2 regions of the Hydrogenophaga sp. NH-16 genome follow, and region 1 is predicted to be linked to the other one. Evidence: predicted binding sites of a transcription regulator. Region 1 holds the regulator's gene; the other holds the start of a gene.
What was found. The regulator FNR, encoded in region 1, switches genes on or off when oxygen is low (the NO sensors DNR and NnrR bind a similar motif). The targets are predictions, from matches to a motif close to TTGATNNNNATCAA.
Positions count from the first base shown of each region.

Region 2: a site for FNR is predicted at 3,560-3,573, ahead of cyoA (ubiquinol oxidase subunit II). Genes of this name have one in related genera too.

Region 1 is NZ_CP029344.1:3,005,084-3,012,325, forward strand. It holds gene DD542_RS14455 (DMT family transporter) at 290-1,231, shown strand; gene DD542_RS14460 (sulfite exporter TauE/SafE family protein) at 1,237-1,911, opposite strand; gene hemN (oxygen-independent coproporphyrinogen III oxidase) at 1,962-3,341, opposite strand; gene fnr (fumarate/nitrate reduction transcriptional regulator Fnr) at 3,519-4,238, shown strand; gene DD542_RS14475 (hypothetical protein) at 4,317-4,610, opposite strand; gene DD542_RS14480 (FixH family protein) at 4,658-4,894, opposite strand; gene ccoG (cytochrome c oxidase accessory protein CcoG) at 4,988-6,361, opposite strand; gene ccoP (cytochrome-c oxidase, cbb3-type subunit III) at 6,500-7,242, opposite strand, start outside.
Region 2 is NZ_CP029344.1:129,508-136,749, reverse strand. It holds gene soxX (sulfur oxidation c-type cytochrome SoxX) at 1-356, shown strand, start outside; gene soxB (thiosulfohydrolase SoxB) at 448-2,172, shown strand; gene DD542_RS00675 (MFS transporter) at 2,176-3,498, opposite strand; gene cyoA (ubiquinol oxidase subunit II) at 3,674-4,690, shown strand; gene cyoB (cytochrome o ubiquinol oxidase subunit I) at 4,724-6,730, shown strand; gene cyoC (cytochrome o ubiquinol oxidase subunit III) at 6,723-7,242, shown strand, end outside.

The DNA.
Region 1 (7,242 bases):
CTCTCCATGAGGTTGATGAACGGGACGGCTTGTCGCTGCTGCAGACCGGAGCCGATGGGAGAACTTTAAGTCTTATAGAAGACTTTTGGAAGCTCTTATGTCTTATATAAGACAAAAATAAAACCGTTTAAAATCAATAATCTCCAAAACACATTCCGCCATACAAAATCATTTCTCTTGTATTGAGAAATTTTTTTGCAGCGCAGCAGGAGATTTTTCTCATTGCGAAATAACACAACTCCATCTGGAAGACACTGATCACTGTTGACTGGGGCATGATGCTCGCCCTATGTCATCACAGCCAAAGTTACCAACCACACCCGCAAAATTTGGTGCGTATGTCTGCCTCGCGGCCAGCATGGCGCTGGTGGGGAGCTATGTCGCACTCTCCAAACCATTGGTTACAGCCTTTCCGGTTTTCCTGCTTGCGTGGCTCCGCTTCGGTCTCGGGGGTGCGGCCATGTGGAGATGGCTGCGCAAGCCTGCCGAAGAGCCCCAGCTGTCCGCTCGCACACGAAAGCTGCTGTTTCTTGAGTCCTTTCTGGGTAACTTCCTGTTCTCAATCTGCATGCTGTTTGGCGTGTCGATGACCACGGCGGTGTCCGCTGGTGTGGTGATGTCATCCATTCCCGCGGTGGTAGCCGTCCTCAGCTGGGTGTTTCTCAAAGAGCGCATCGGCAAGCGCACCGCTCTTGGCATTGCGTGTGCTGCGGTCGGCATCGGGCTCTTTTCAATGCAGAAGGCCGGCGGGACCGCGCACGCACAAGCTGTCGGATGGTTCGGTCTCGGTCAGCAGTTCTGGGGCAACTTGCTGGTCTTCGCTGCGGTGCTTTGCGAAGCCTCCTATGTGGTCATTGGCAAGCGGCTCACGGAAGGCCTGGGGCCCAAGCGGATATCCGCCATCATCAACCTCTGGGGTTTTGTGCTGGTCACGCCCTTTGGGCTGTGGGCGGCCAGAGCCTTTGACTTCGCCTCCATCACAGCACCCATGTGGGGCCTGCTGGTCTTTTACGCACTCGCCGCCAGTGTCTGGACGGTCTGGCTCTGGATGACCGGCCTGAAGTCCGTTCCCGCCGCTCGCGCCGGGGTGTTCACAGTGATGCTCCCGATCAGCGCAGCCACCATCGGTGTGCTGTTCATGGGTGAAACCCTCAGCACCGTCCAGATGCTTGCTTTTGGTATCGCCTTGCTGGGCCTGGTTCTGGCAACCCTGCCAGGACGTTCAAGCTGAGAGGCTCACGCGCACCACAGACCGGTGGGATCGGTGATTCCCATCCAGAGTGCCCAACCGGAGGTGGCGGCCAGTGCAATACCTGCCAGCCGGATGCCCCAGCCACCCGAGCCGTCGCCTCGCAAACGCAGCAAAAGCCAGGGACCGATGGTCAATGACAGTGACGTCCCAGTAGAGAACAGCGCCATGATCATCGCGCCCTCCATCGCGTTGGCCGACAAAGACGCCACCATCAGCGCGGAATACAGCAGCCCGCATGGCATCAGGGCCCACGCGACGCCGAGCACCGCGGGAGCCTTGGCTCCCAGCCGCCCGAGCACAGGACGCGTCCTGCGCCAGACGCCTTGGGCCAACCCGTCGAGCCAGGCTGGCTGGCGAGCCTGCCAGATCAGCACCAACCCGAGCAGCATCGCCGCCACGTGAAACATGGTCCAGACCGGCCGGATCACCGAAGTGTTGGTTCCGAGCCATGCCAAACCCTGCACCGACCCTGCAGCAAAAGCACCAAAGAGGGAATAACCGAGAAGTCGTCCGGCCTGGAAGGTCAGCAGAGCCGATGTGCTCTGGCGCCCAGTCCCGCCACGGCTGATGCCTGCACACGCGGCACCACACATGGCAACACAATGGGGACCTCCAGCGATCCCCATGAACAGTGCGGTGAGTGCCATGGATGTTTGCATGGCAGAACTCTAGCAGTCGCAGCCCTCGCGCCGGTTCGAAACCACGCGAGTCAGATGATCTTGGAGAAACGCGCCCGGTCCTGGTCGACCTGCAGGTTCTTGTCGAAAACCATGGCAATGGCGCGAACCAGATACCAGCCCGACGGCGTCACCTCCACACCTGAGTCGTCGATGCGAACCAGTCCGTGCTCGGCATAGCCAGCCAGTACCTCCAACTCGCGCGCAAAGTAGCTCTTGCAGTCGATCAGGTGCCCCAGGTTGATCGATTCGAACTGAAGCTGCCCCTGACACATCAGCGACATGATCACGGAGCGGCGCAGCAGGTCGTCCCTGGTCAGTGCCAGTCCACGCACGATCGGCAGCCGCCCCTGGTCCAGCGCGTCGTAGTACTCCTCGATCGTCTTGGCGTTTTGGCTGTAGGTCGCACCAATGCGGCCGATGGCCGAGACACCCAAAGCGATCAGGTCGCAATCCGGCTGCGTGCTGTAGCCCTGGAAATTCCGGTGCAGGCGCCCTTGCCGCTTGGCCACCGCCAGCGCATCCGTGGGCAGCGCAAAGTGATCCATGCCGACATAGACATACCCCGCATCACTCATCGCATCCAGTGAAGCCGACAGCATCGACAGCTTGTCTCCCGCGCTGGGCAACTCGGCAGCGACGATTCGCCGTTGCGGCTTGAAACGCGCCGGAAGATGCGCGTAGGCATACAGCGCGATGCGGTCGGGGCGCAACTGGTTGACCTGGGCAAGCGTACGGGCAAACGACTCAGGGGTCTGCAGCGGCAATCCATAGATGAGGTCCACATTCACCGACTCAAACCCGATCTTGCGGGCTGTCTCGACCAGAGCGAACACCTGTTCGGCCGGCTGAACCCGGTGCACCGCTTTCTGAACAGCGGGATCGAAATCCTGTACACCGAAACTCAGTCGGTTAAAACCCAACCTGGCCAGTGTCTGCAAGCGCTGGTCCGTCACCGTGCGGGGGTCAACCTCGATGGAGTACTCGCCTCCGGGCACGAGCGTGAAGTTGCGCCGGATCATCGTCAGGAGGTCTTCCAGCTCGGCGTCGGACAGGAAGGTGGGCGTCCCTCCTCCCAGATGCAGCTGGGACACGGCATGCCCTTTGCCGAAATGCTGTACCTGCAGCTCCACCTCACGCGACAGATACCGCAGGTATTCCGCAGCCCTTTCGTGGTGTTTGGTGATGACCTTGTTGCAGGCGCAGTAGTAGCAGACAGACTCGCAGAAAGGAATATGTACGTACAACGACAGCGGCAACGCGAGCGAGCCTGCCCGACGTTGTTCCAGCGCCTGGATGTAGTCGCTCTCCGTGAACGCTTCTACAAAGCGGTCCGCGGTGGGGTACGAGGTGTAGCGGGGCCCCGGGATGTCGAATCGCTTGAGCAATTCGTCTGAAATGGCGTGACTCACAAACAATTCTCCAGTTCTCAGCGCGAATGTGCACCAAGGCGGAAATCGCACCCTTGATCAAGATCAAGGGCCATCCAAGCCCCGGGTTTTCCCCCATGCTCGCAACGAGGATGAGAGCGCCCGCCTTGCTGGCACTTGTGGCCATGCGTTAAGCTTCGGGCGAAATCTGGAAGATTTATGGACATTCACAGCATCAAAGTCGCCTGTTCCAGCTGCAACCTTCGGGAGTTGTGTTTGCCAATGGGCCTCAATCCCGAGGAAATGGGCAAGCTGGACACCGTGATCTCCACGCGCAGGAGGATCAAGCGGGGAACCGCGCTGTTCAACACCGGCGACAAGTTCACTTCGCTCTACGCAGTGCGCTCGGGCTTCTTCAAAACCTGCGTGACCACGGCCGATGGGCGAGACCAGGTCACCGGCTTCCAGATGACCGGAGAAATCATCGGCATGGACGGCATCGTCAGCGACCGCCATTCCTGCGACGCGATTGCGCTTGAGGACGCCGAGGTCTGTGTGATGCCGTTTGACCAGGTCGAGGAACTCTCGCGGGAGTTCACCACACTGCAACACCATGTCCACAAGATCATGAGCCGGGAAATCGTCCGCGATCACAGTGTCATGCTGCTGCTGGGCAGCATGCGTGCCGAGGAACGTCTCGCAGCGTTCCTTCTCAATCTCGTCCAGCGTCTGCATGCACGAGGTTTCTCGCAGTCAGAGCTCATCCTTCGGATGACCCGGGAGGAGATTGGAAGTTACCTGGGCATGAAGCTCGAGACCGTGAGCAGGACTTTCTCGAAGTTCGTTGAGGAAGGCACCATCGAAGTCAAACAACGCTACGTACACATCAAGAACACCGATGCACTCAAGCAGATCGTGAACCCTCAGAGCTGCCGTTGAGTCTGGGCGTTTGAACGAAAGAAACCCCGCTTGGGCCCAAGGCCTGAGCGGGGTTTCTCTTTGTGTGCAAGCCGAGGGTTAGCCGCACCCGCCGTTGCGGGCGCAGTCCCGGGGGCGCTCCGCTTCGGGAACCGGGCAGCGGTTGACTTCGAACGGAGACATGGACAACAGGGTGGTCAGCGCGCTCGATGCCATGGTGACGCCCCAGAACACAAAGAACGCCAAGGTGTAGATGGCTTGGCGAGACAACTCCAGGGGGCTGCCGAACCAATGGAGATCACCAGGGTCGACCATGGCGAAAACAACCATCTCAAGCACGGCAGCCACCAGAAAGGCAGGCCAAGCTATCCACATCCACCGCTGAGCATTCATGAGCGTCACCTTCACTCCTGTGTTGTCACATCCGGTGGTGTGGCGTCCTACTTGGAGGGTGCCGCCGGGACGACGGGGGAGGCGGCGTGATTGCGGGCCTGATGGGCCGGCTGCAACTTGGCCATCGCATCGACCTTGGCCTGCCCTTCCAGTCGCTGAGCCGCCGCAAGATCCCTCTCGTAATCGGACTTGTTGAGCACAGGGTCTGGATTCTTCACGGCGATGACCACGGTGACCAGACCTGCAATGATGACCAGCAAAGGACCGCCCACCACCATCCACATGTGCGGGACCTTCCACCAAGGTGTGCTTGGTGCGCGGTCAACTGGACGAGAAATTGCTGACATGACTTGTTCCATAAGGCTTATAAATCCAGTTTAGCGCGGAACGATGAAGACCGCCTTCTCCACGACCTCGGACGCATCAGCGGCGGTGGACCGGACGGTGAACCGTATCGGGTGCGATCCGGCGGGTGCGGCGTTGGGCGGGATCTGCACCCGCACGGCGGCGGAACGCACTTCAGTGGAAAGCACGTCCACCTCGGTTTCCGACGCGATCATCACGCCCTCAAGACCGTCGACGCTGATCTGGTAGCGCTGCGGCGACTCGGTCGCATTCATGATCTGCAGGCGGAACACGTTTTCGATGCGCCCCTGCTCCACCATGCGCGCCAGCGCGCCACGGTCGCGAATCACATCAACTTTCAGCGGCGTGCGCAGGAAGAGACTGACAAACACAGCCAGGGTGATGACCGCCAGAACGCTGGAGTAGACGAGCACCCTGGGACGGAAAGCGTGGCGGACCATCTGCTCACGGGTCCAGCCCTTGGCCATGCCGTTCTGCGTCGAGTACTTGACCAGTCCTCGCGGATAGCCCACCTTGTCCATCACCTCATCACAGACATCGATGCAGGCACCACAGCCAATGCATTCGTACTGCAGTCCGTTGCGGATGTCGATGCCCGTCGGACAGACCTGCACGCAGAGCGTGCAGTCGACGCAAGCCCCAAGGCCCAGGGTCTTGGGGTCGGCTTTCTTCGAACGTGCTCCGCGCGGCTCTCCACGCGCCTTGTCGTAGGTCACGATCATCGTGTCCTTGTCGAACATGGCGCTCTGGAAGCGGGCGTAGGGACACATGTACTTGCAGACCTGCTCGCGCATGAAGCCCGCGTTGCCGTAGGTCGCGAAGCCGTAGAAGAAGATCCAGAAGGTCTGCCAAGGCCCCAGTGAAGCGGCCAGGCTCAGACTCGCCAGCTCCCGGATGGGTGTGAAGTAGCCAACGAACGTGAAGCCGGTCCAGAGGGCGAACAGGACCCACAGGGCGTGCTTGAGCGAACGCTTGCCGACCTTGCGGGCGTCCAGGCTCGATTCGTCCAGCCGGATCCGCGCCGAGCGGTCCCCCTCCACCTTCTTCTCGATCCACAGAAAGATCTCGGTGTAGACGGTCTGGGGGCAGGCATAACCGCACCAGAGGCGACCGGCGACCGCAGTGAACAGGAACAGCGCCAGCGCGGAGATGACCAGCAGTCCTGTCAGGTAGATGAAGTCCTGCGGGTAAAGGACCAGACCAAAAATGTAGAAGCGGCGCGCTTCGAGATCGAAGAGCACCGCTTGGCGGGCGTTCCACTCCAGCCAGGGCAATCCGTAAAAGATGATCTGGGTGAACCAGACCAGCGCCCAGCGCCACTTGGAGAACAGCCCGGACACCGAACGGGGATGGATCTTCTTTCGCGAGGCGTAGAGGGAAACCATCACCTCATCGTCCTCCGGGACACCTTTCGGCGTCTCGGGAACGATGGGAATCACGGGGGGCTTAACAGTGCTTGTGGCGTCTGGCGCTGGAGAACTCACGGATGACCTGGCGGGAGAGAAGTAACTGGCTTCAGGCCATCACTGCTTGGCGGCAGGCTTGTTGGACAAACCCCAGACGTAGGAAGCCAGCACGTTGATCTGGGCTTCGTTCAGCAGCGCGGCCTGCGGCGGCATATGATTGTTGAAACCATTGTTGACGGCACGAATGATCGCCTCTTCGCCCCAGCCATGCAGCCAGACGCCGTCGGTCAGGTTGGGGGCACCCACCGCTGCCATGCCTTTGCCCTCGGGACCGTGGCATGCCGCGCAAGCTGCGAACTTGGCCTTACCCTGCGAAGCACGAACCGAATCGTTCGGGCTGCCGGAGAGGCTGAGCACGTAGTGGGCCACGTCCTTGACGTCTTCAGGACCACCCACAGCCGCAGCCATCGGGGGCATGACGCCGGTACGCCCCTGTGCAATCGTAGTCTTGATGTAGGCGTGATCGGAACCACCCAGCCAGTCGCCATCGGCAAGGTTGGGGAAGGACTTGGCGCCGCGGGCGTCGGAACCATGGCACTGGGCGCAGTAGTTCATGAACAGGCGCTCGCCAATAGCCATCGCCTGGGCGTCGGCCGCGATCTCCTCCGGCTTCATGCCGTTGTACTTCGCATAGATCGGGGCAATGGCGTCCTCGACCTTTTTCACCTCTGCGGCGTGCTGCCCCTGGGACGACCAGCCCAGGGCACCCTGGAACTTGCCAAACATCGGGTAAAGGGCGCCGTACACGAGGGCAAAGACCACGGTGATGATGAACAGGTACACCCACCATTTGGGAAGGG
Region 2 (7,242 bases), 2.0 Mb from region 1:
GGAAGGAGGGCGAGAAGATCGCCCAGAGCGGCCGCGGCCTGACCTGGACCGACAAGGCCACCGACGTCAACGGCGGCAACTGCTACAACTGCCACCAGATGGACAAGAAGGAAATCTCCTTCGGCAACCTCGGCCCCAGCCTCTACAACTACGGCAAGCTGCGGGGCGTGAGCGATCCGGATGCGCCGGCCTCCAAGGCCATCGTGGAATACACCTGGGGCAAGCTGTGGAACTCGCGCGCCTACAACGCGTGTTCGCAGATGCCGCGCGCCGGCCACAAGGGCATCCTGAGCGAGAAGAACCTCAAGGACGTGATGGCCCTGCTGCTGGACCCCAAGTCGCCGGTCAACCAGTGACCGGCCGGGCCCGCGCCGGTGCAAGCCGGCGCGGGCCCTCCGGCCAAAAAATTTGACTCAAATATCAGTGTGCAATTGAGAAGGAATGTTTATGAGCTTCAGCCGTCGTGAATTCATGCAGGTGCTGGCCGTCGCCAGTGCGGGCGGCATGGCCCTGAACCACAAGGACGTGCTGGCCGCCAAGCCTGGCGCGGGACAGGCGCTGTACGACCTGCCGAAGTTCGGCAACGTCAGCTTCCTGCACTTCACCGACTGCCATGCGCAGCTCATGCCCATCCACTTCCGCGAGCCCAACGTGAACCTGGGCGTGGCCGACGCCGTGGGCCGGCCGCCGCACATCGTGGGCGAGGCGCTGCTCAAGCACTTCAAGATCCGCCCCGGCACCGCCGAGGCGCACGCCTTCACCTACCTCAACTTCGAGAAGGCCGCGAAGACCTACGGCAAGGTCGGCGGTTTCGCGCACCTGGCCACCCTGGTCAAGATGCTCAAGGCCAGCCGTCCGCACGCCATGCTGCTCGATGGCGGCGACACCTGGCAGGGCAGTGCCACCGCGCTGTGGACCAACGGCCAGGACATGGTCGACGCCTGCAAGCTGCTGGGCGTGAACGCCATGTGCCCGCACTGGGAGTTCACCCTGGGCGAGCAGCGCGTCAAGGAGATCATCGAGAAGGACTTCGCCGGCCAGCTGGACTTCCTGGCGCAGAACGTCAAGACCAACGACTTCGGCGACCCGGTGTTCAAGCCCTACGTCATCAAGGAAATGAACGGCGTGCCCGTCGCCGTGATCGGCCAGGCGTTCCCCTACACCCCGATCGCCAACCCGCGCTACATGGTGCCCAACTGGGAGTTCGGCATCCAGGACGAGAACATGCAGAAGATGGTCGACGAGGTGCGCGCCAAGGGGGCGCAGGCCGTGGTCGTCATCTCGCACAACGGCATGGACGTGGACATCAAGATGGCCTCGCGCGTGACCGGCATCGACGCCATCCTGGGCGGCCACACGCACGACGGCATGCCCGCACCGCTGGTGGTCAAGAACGCCAAGGGCCAGACCCTGGTGACCAACGCCGGCTCCAACAGCAAGTTCCTCGGTGTGCTCGATTTCGACGTGCGCGGTGGCAAGGTGCAGGACTTCCGCTACAAGCTGCTGCCCGTGTTCGCCAACCTGCTGCCGGCCGACAAAGAGATGCAGGCCTACATCGACAAGGTGCGCGCGCCCTACAAGGCCAAGCTCGACGAGACGCTGGCGGTGTCCGAAGGTCTGCTCTACCGCCGTGGCAACTTCAACGGCTCGTGGGATCAGCTCATCGTGGACGCGCTGATGGAGGTCAAGGGCGCCGACCTGGCGTTCTCGCCGGGCTTCCGCTGGGGCACGACCATCCTGCCGGGCCAGGCCATCACGCGCGAACTGATGATGGACCAGGTGGCCATCACCTACCCGACCAGCACGCTGACCGAGATGAGCGGCGAGACCATCAAGACGGTGCTGGAAGACGTCTGCGACAACCTGTTCAACCCCGACCCCTACTACCAGCAGGGTGGTGACATGGTGCGCGTGGGCGGGCTGGCCTACACCTGCGACCCGAATGCGGGTTCGGGCAAACGCATCAGCAACATGATGCTCAATGGCAAGGCGATCGAAGCCAGCAAGACCTACAAGGTGGCGGGCTGGGCGCCGGTGGCCGAAGGCGCCAAGGGCGAGCCGATCTGGGATGTGATGGAGGCCTACTTCAAAAACCACAAGACCATCGCGCCGCGCAAGATCAACACGCCCAAGCTGGTGGGCATGCAGGGCAACCCCGGCATGGTGGTCTGAGGTTCAGTCGCGCGATTCCAGCGCGCGGTTCAGGCGCAGCACGCCAAGCGTGCAGGCTGCGCCCGAGAGCAGGTACAGGCTGACGAAGGCGAGTCCGAAGTGGGCCGACAGGCCCAGCGCCACCAGCGGTGCGAAGGCGGCGCCGAACAGCCAGGCCAGGTCGGACGTGAGCGCCGCACCGGTGTAGCGGAAGCGCGGCGCGAAGTTGGCCGTGACCGTGCCCGAGGCCTGGCCGTAGGACAGGCCCAGCAGGACGAAGCCGATCAGGATGAACAGGTCCTGGCCCACTTCGCCCCCGTTGAGCAACATGGGCGCGAAGCCGCTGAACACGCCGATCAGCACGGCCAGGCTGCCCAGGGTCGTGCGGCGGCCGTAGCGGTCGGCCAGCCAGCCCGAGGCGACGATGGCCCCGGCGCACAGGAAGGCGCCCGCGATCTGCACCACCAGGAAGCCGGTCACCGGCTGCTGGGCGTAGATGTGGATCCACGACAGCGGGAACACCGTGACGATGTGGAACAGCGCGTAGCTGGCCAGCGCGGCGAAGGCGCCGATGAACACGTTGTGGCCCTGCGAGCCCAGCAGTTCACGGGTGGACACGGGCTCGAACTCCTGCCGGTTCAGCAGGCCTTCCTCCTCATGCGCGCTCACCAGCTGCAGGCGGGCGAACAGCGCGACCACGTTGATGGCGAAGGCCACGAAGAAGGGGTAGCGCCAGCCCCAGCTGAGGAAGTCCTCCTGCGACAGGCTGCTGGTGAGGTAGGCGAACAGGCCGGCGGCCAGCACGAAGCCCAGCGGCGCACCGAGCTGGCCGAGCATGGCGTACCAGCCGCGCCGGCCGGCGGGTGCGTTCAGCGCCAGCAGCGAGGGCAGGCCGTCCCATGAGCCGCCCAGCGCCAGGCCCTGGCCCAGACGCAGCACGGTCAGCAGCACGATGGCGGCGGCGCCCAGGCTGGCGTGGCCCGGCAGGAAGGCCATGCCGGCGGTGCAGGTGCCCAGCACGAAGAGGGCGAGGGTGAGCTTGGTGGCGCGGCCCCAGCGGCGCTGCACCGCCATCGACAGCACCGTGCCGATGGGGCGGGTGACGAAGGCCAGCGCGAAGATGCCGAAGGCGAACAGGGTGCCGTCCAGCCGGCTCAGGTGCGGGAAGAACACCGCCGGGAACACCAGCACCGAGGCGATGCCGAAGACAAAAAAGTCGAAGTATTCCGAGGTCCGTCCGATCACCACGCCGACGGCGATGTCGCCCGGGCTGGTGTGTTCGTGGGTCGGGGCGGCGGCGGGCTGGCGGGGCGCGGCGCCGGGCTTTTCAAGGGTGTGGCTGGGCATGTGGGGACTCCGGAGGGCCGGTTTTGAGCGACCCCTATATCGTGACTCGAAGTCCGGCGCATTGACATAGGACAAAACGTCCAATCGAAAACGCTGCGGAAAGCCGATACATTCCCGCCGGTTCCGCAACTGGGGTTTTCCCGGTTCGGCTTGTCGAGAAACCCTCCTGCTCCGCATGCGCCCTACCACACCCCTCCGTCTCGCCGCCTTGCCCCTGCTCGCCAGCCTGCTGACGGGCTGCAGCAAGCTGGTCGTGCTCAACCCCGCCGGCGACGTGGCCGCCCAGCAGGGCGACCTGGTCGTGATCGCCACCGTGCTGATGCTGCTGATCATCGTGCCGGTGATCGCGCTGACCCTGTGGTTCGCATGGCGATACCGCCAGGGCAGCCGGCATGCCGAGACCGACTACGCGCCCGACTGGCACCACTCGACCAAGCTGGAACTGGTGATCTGGGCCGCGCCGCTGGTGATCATCATCGCGCTGGGGGCCATCACCTGGATCACCACCCACAAGCTCGACCCCTACCGCCCGCTGGACCGCATCTCCGAGCAGAAGGCCCTGCCCGAGAACGTGAAGCCGCTGGAGGTGCAGGTGGTGTCGCTGGACTGGAAGTGGCTGTTCGTGCTGCCCGAGCAGGGCATCGCCACCGTCAACGAGCTGGCCGCGCCGGTGGACCGCCCGATCCGCTTCACGCTGACCTCCAGCACCACCATGAACGCGTTCTACGTGCCCGACCTGGCCGGCATGATCTACACCATGCCCGGCATGCAGACCGAGCTGAACGCGGTGATCAACCAGCCCGGCGTGTTCCGCGGCATGTCCTCGCACTACAGCGGCGCCGGCTTCTCGGGCATGCACTTCCGCTTCCACGGCCTGAGCGAACAGGACTTCGAGCAGTGGGTGGCCAGGGCCAAGGCCGAGGGCCAGCCGCTGACCCGCCAGGCCTACCTGGCGCTCGCCAAGCCCAGCGAGCGCCACCCGGTGGAGCGCTTCTCGTCGGTCGAGGACGGCCTGTTCGACCGCGTGGTCGGCCTCTGCGTGGAAGAGGGCAAGACCTGCATGCACCAGGTGATGGCGCTCGACGCCTCGCGCAACCGCGCCCACCGCAGCGCCCGCGCCCTCGAAGCCGCCGCCGCGCAGGAGATCTGCTCCGCCGACGACACGCTGCCCACGTTCACCGCCCGCCCCTGAGCACCGACCGACCCGTTCACCCAAGACACCACCATGTCCGCTGATCCTTCTTCCGTTTCCAACCACTGGCTGCTGGGGCGCCTGACCTGGGACTCGATCCCGATGACGCACGAGCCCATCCTGCTGTGGACCTTCGTGGCCGTGGTGCTCGGCGGCCTGGGCGTGCTCGCCCTGCTGACGAAATTCCGCCTGTGGGGCCCGCTGTGGCGCGACTGGTTCTGCAGCATCGACCACAAGAAGATCGGCATCATGTACATGATCCTGGGCCTGGTGATGCTGCTGCGCGGCTTCGCCGACGCGATCATGATGCGCCTGCACCAGGCCATGGCCTTTGGCGACAACCTGGGCTACCTGCCTCCGCACCACTACGACCAGATCTTCACCGCCCACGGCGTGATCATGATCTTCTTCGTGGCCATGCCGCTGGTCACCGGGCTGATGAACTACCTGGTGCCGCTGCAGATCGGCGCGCGCGACGTCGCCTTCCCGTTCCTCAACAACTTCAGCTTCTGGATGACCACCGCCGGCGCGGTGCTGGTGATGGTCTCGCTGTTCCTGGGCGAGTTCTCCACCTCGGGCTGGCTGGCGCTGTCCAACCTGGGCGCGCAGAACCCCGGCGTGGGGCTGGACTACTACATCTGGTCGCTGCAGATCGCCGGGGTGGGCACCACGCTCTCGGGCATCAACCTGCTGGTGACCATCGTGAAGATGCGCGCACCGGGCATGGGTCTGATGCGCATGCCGGTCTTCACCTGGACCGCGCTGTGCACCAACGCGCTGATCGTCGCGTCCTTCCCCATCCTCACCGCCGCGCTGGTGCTGATGAGCCTGGACCGGTACGTCGGCACCAACTTCTTCACCAACGAGCTGGGTGGCAATCCCATGCTTTACGTGAACCTGATCTGGATCTGGGGCCACCCCGAGGTCTACATCCTGATCCTGCCGGTGTTCGGCGTCTTCTCCGAGGTGGTCGCCACCTTCAGCGGCAAGCGCCTGTTCGGCTACACGTCGATGGTCTACGCCACGGTCTGCATCACCATCCTGTCCTACCTGGTGTGGCTGCACCACTTCTTCACCATGGGCTCGGGCGCCAGCGTGAACTCGTTCTTCGGGATCACCACCATGATCATCTCGATCCCCACGGGCGCGAAGATCTTCAACTGGCTGTTCACCATGTACCGCGGCCGCATCCGCTTCGAGGTGCCGATGCTGTGGACCGTGGGCTTCATGGTGACCTTCGTCGTCGGCGGCATGACCGGCGTGCTGCTGGCCGTGCCCTCGGCCGACTTCGTGCTGCACAACTCGCTGTTCCTGATCGCGCACTTCCACAACGTGATCATCGGCGGCGTGGTGTTCGGCCTGTTCGCCGGCATGGTGTACTGGTTCCCGAAGGCCTTCGGCTTCCGGCTCGACGACTTCTGGGGCCGCGTGTCCTTCTGGTTCTGGCTGGCCGGCTACTGGTTCGCCTTCACGCCGCTGTACGTGCTGGGCCTGATGGGCGTGACGCGCCGCGTCAGCCACTTCGAGGACCCGTCGCTGCAGATCTGGTTCCAGATCGCCCTGTTCGGCGCCGTGCTGGTGGCCATCGGCATCGCCAGCTTCCTGGTCTGCATCGCCGTCAGCTTCTTCCGGCGCGAGCAGCTGCGCGACCACACCGGCGACCCGTGGAATGGCCGCACGCTGGAGTGGGCCACCTCGTCGCCCCCGCCCCAGTACAACTTCGCCTTCACCCCGGTGGTGCACGACATCGACGCCTGGGCCGACATGAAGAAGCACGGCTACCAGCGCCCGCTGTCCGGCTTCAAGGCCATCCACATGCCGCTGAACACCGGTGCCGGTGTGGTGCTGTCGGCGCTCTCGCTGGTCTGGGGTTTCTCGCTGATCTGGCACATGTGGCCGCTGGCCATCGCCTCGTTCGCGGCCATCGTGCTCGCGGCCATCGTGCACACCTTCAACTACCAGCGCGACTACCACATCCCCGGGTCCGAAGTGACCGCCACCGAACACGCACGCACCCAACTGCTGGCCCGCCATGTCTGACATCGCCCTCACCCCCGGCGCCACGCGCGCCTACCACCTCGACCGCGAGCCGCACCCCGAGAACGGCACCGCGCTGGGCTTCTGGCTCTACCTGATGAGCGACTGCCTCATCTTCGCGGCGCTGTTCGCGACCTACGGCGTGCTCGGCCGCAGCTATGCGGGCGGCCCCGGTGGCGCCGAGCTGTTCGACCTCCAGCTGGTGGCCATCAACACCGCCTTCCTGCTGCTCTCGTCCATCACCTTCGGCTTCGCCATGCTGCAAAAGCAGCAGGGCAAGGTCGGCGGCACGCTGGGCTGGCTGGCCGTCACCGGCGTGTTCGGCCTGTGCTTCCTGGGCGTGGAGCTGTACGAGTTCGCGCACCTGATCCACGAAGGCGCCACGCCGCAGAGCAGCGCCGCCATGTCGGCCTTCTTCACGCTGGTCGGTACCCACGGCCTGCACGTCACCTTCGGCTCGATCTGGCTGGTGGTGCTGATGATCCAGATCGCCCAGCGCGGCCTGACGCGCGAGA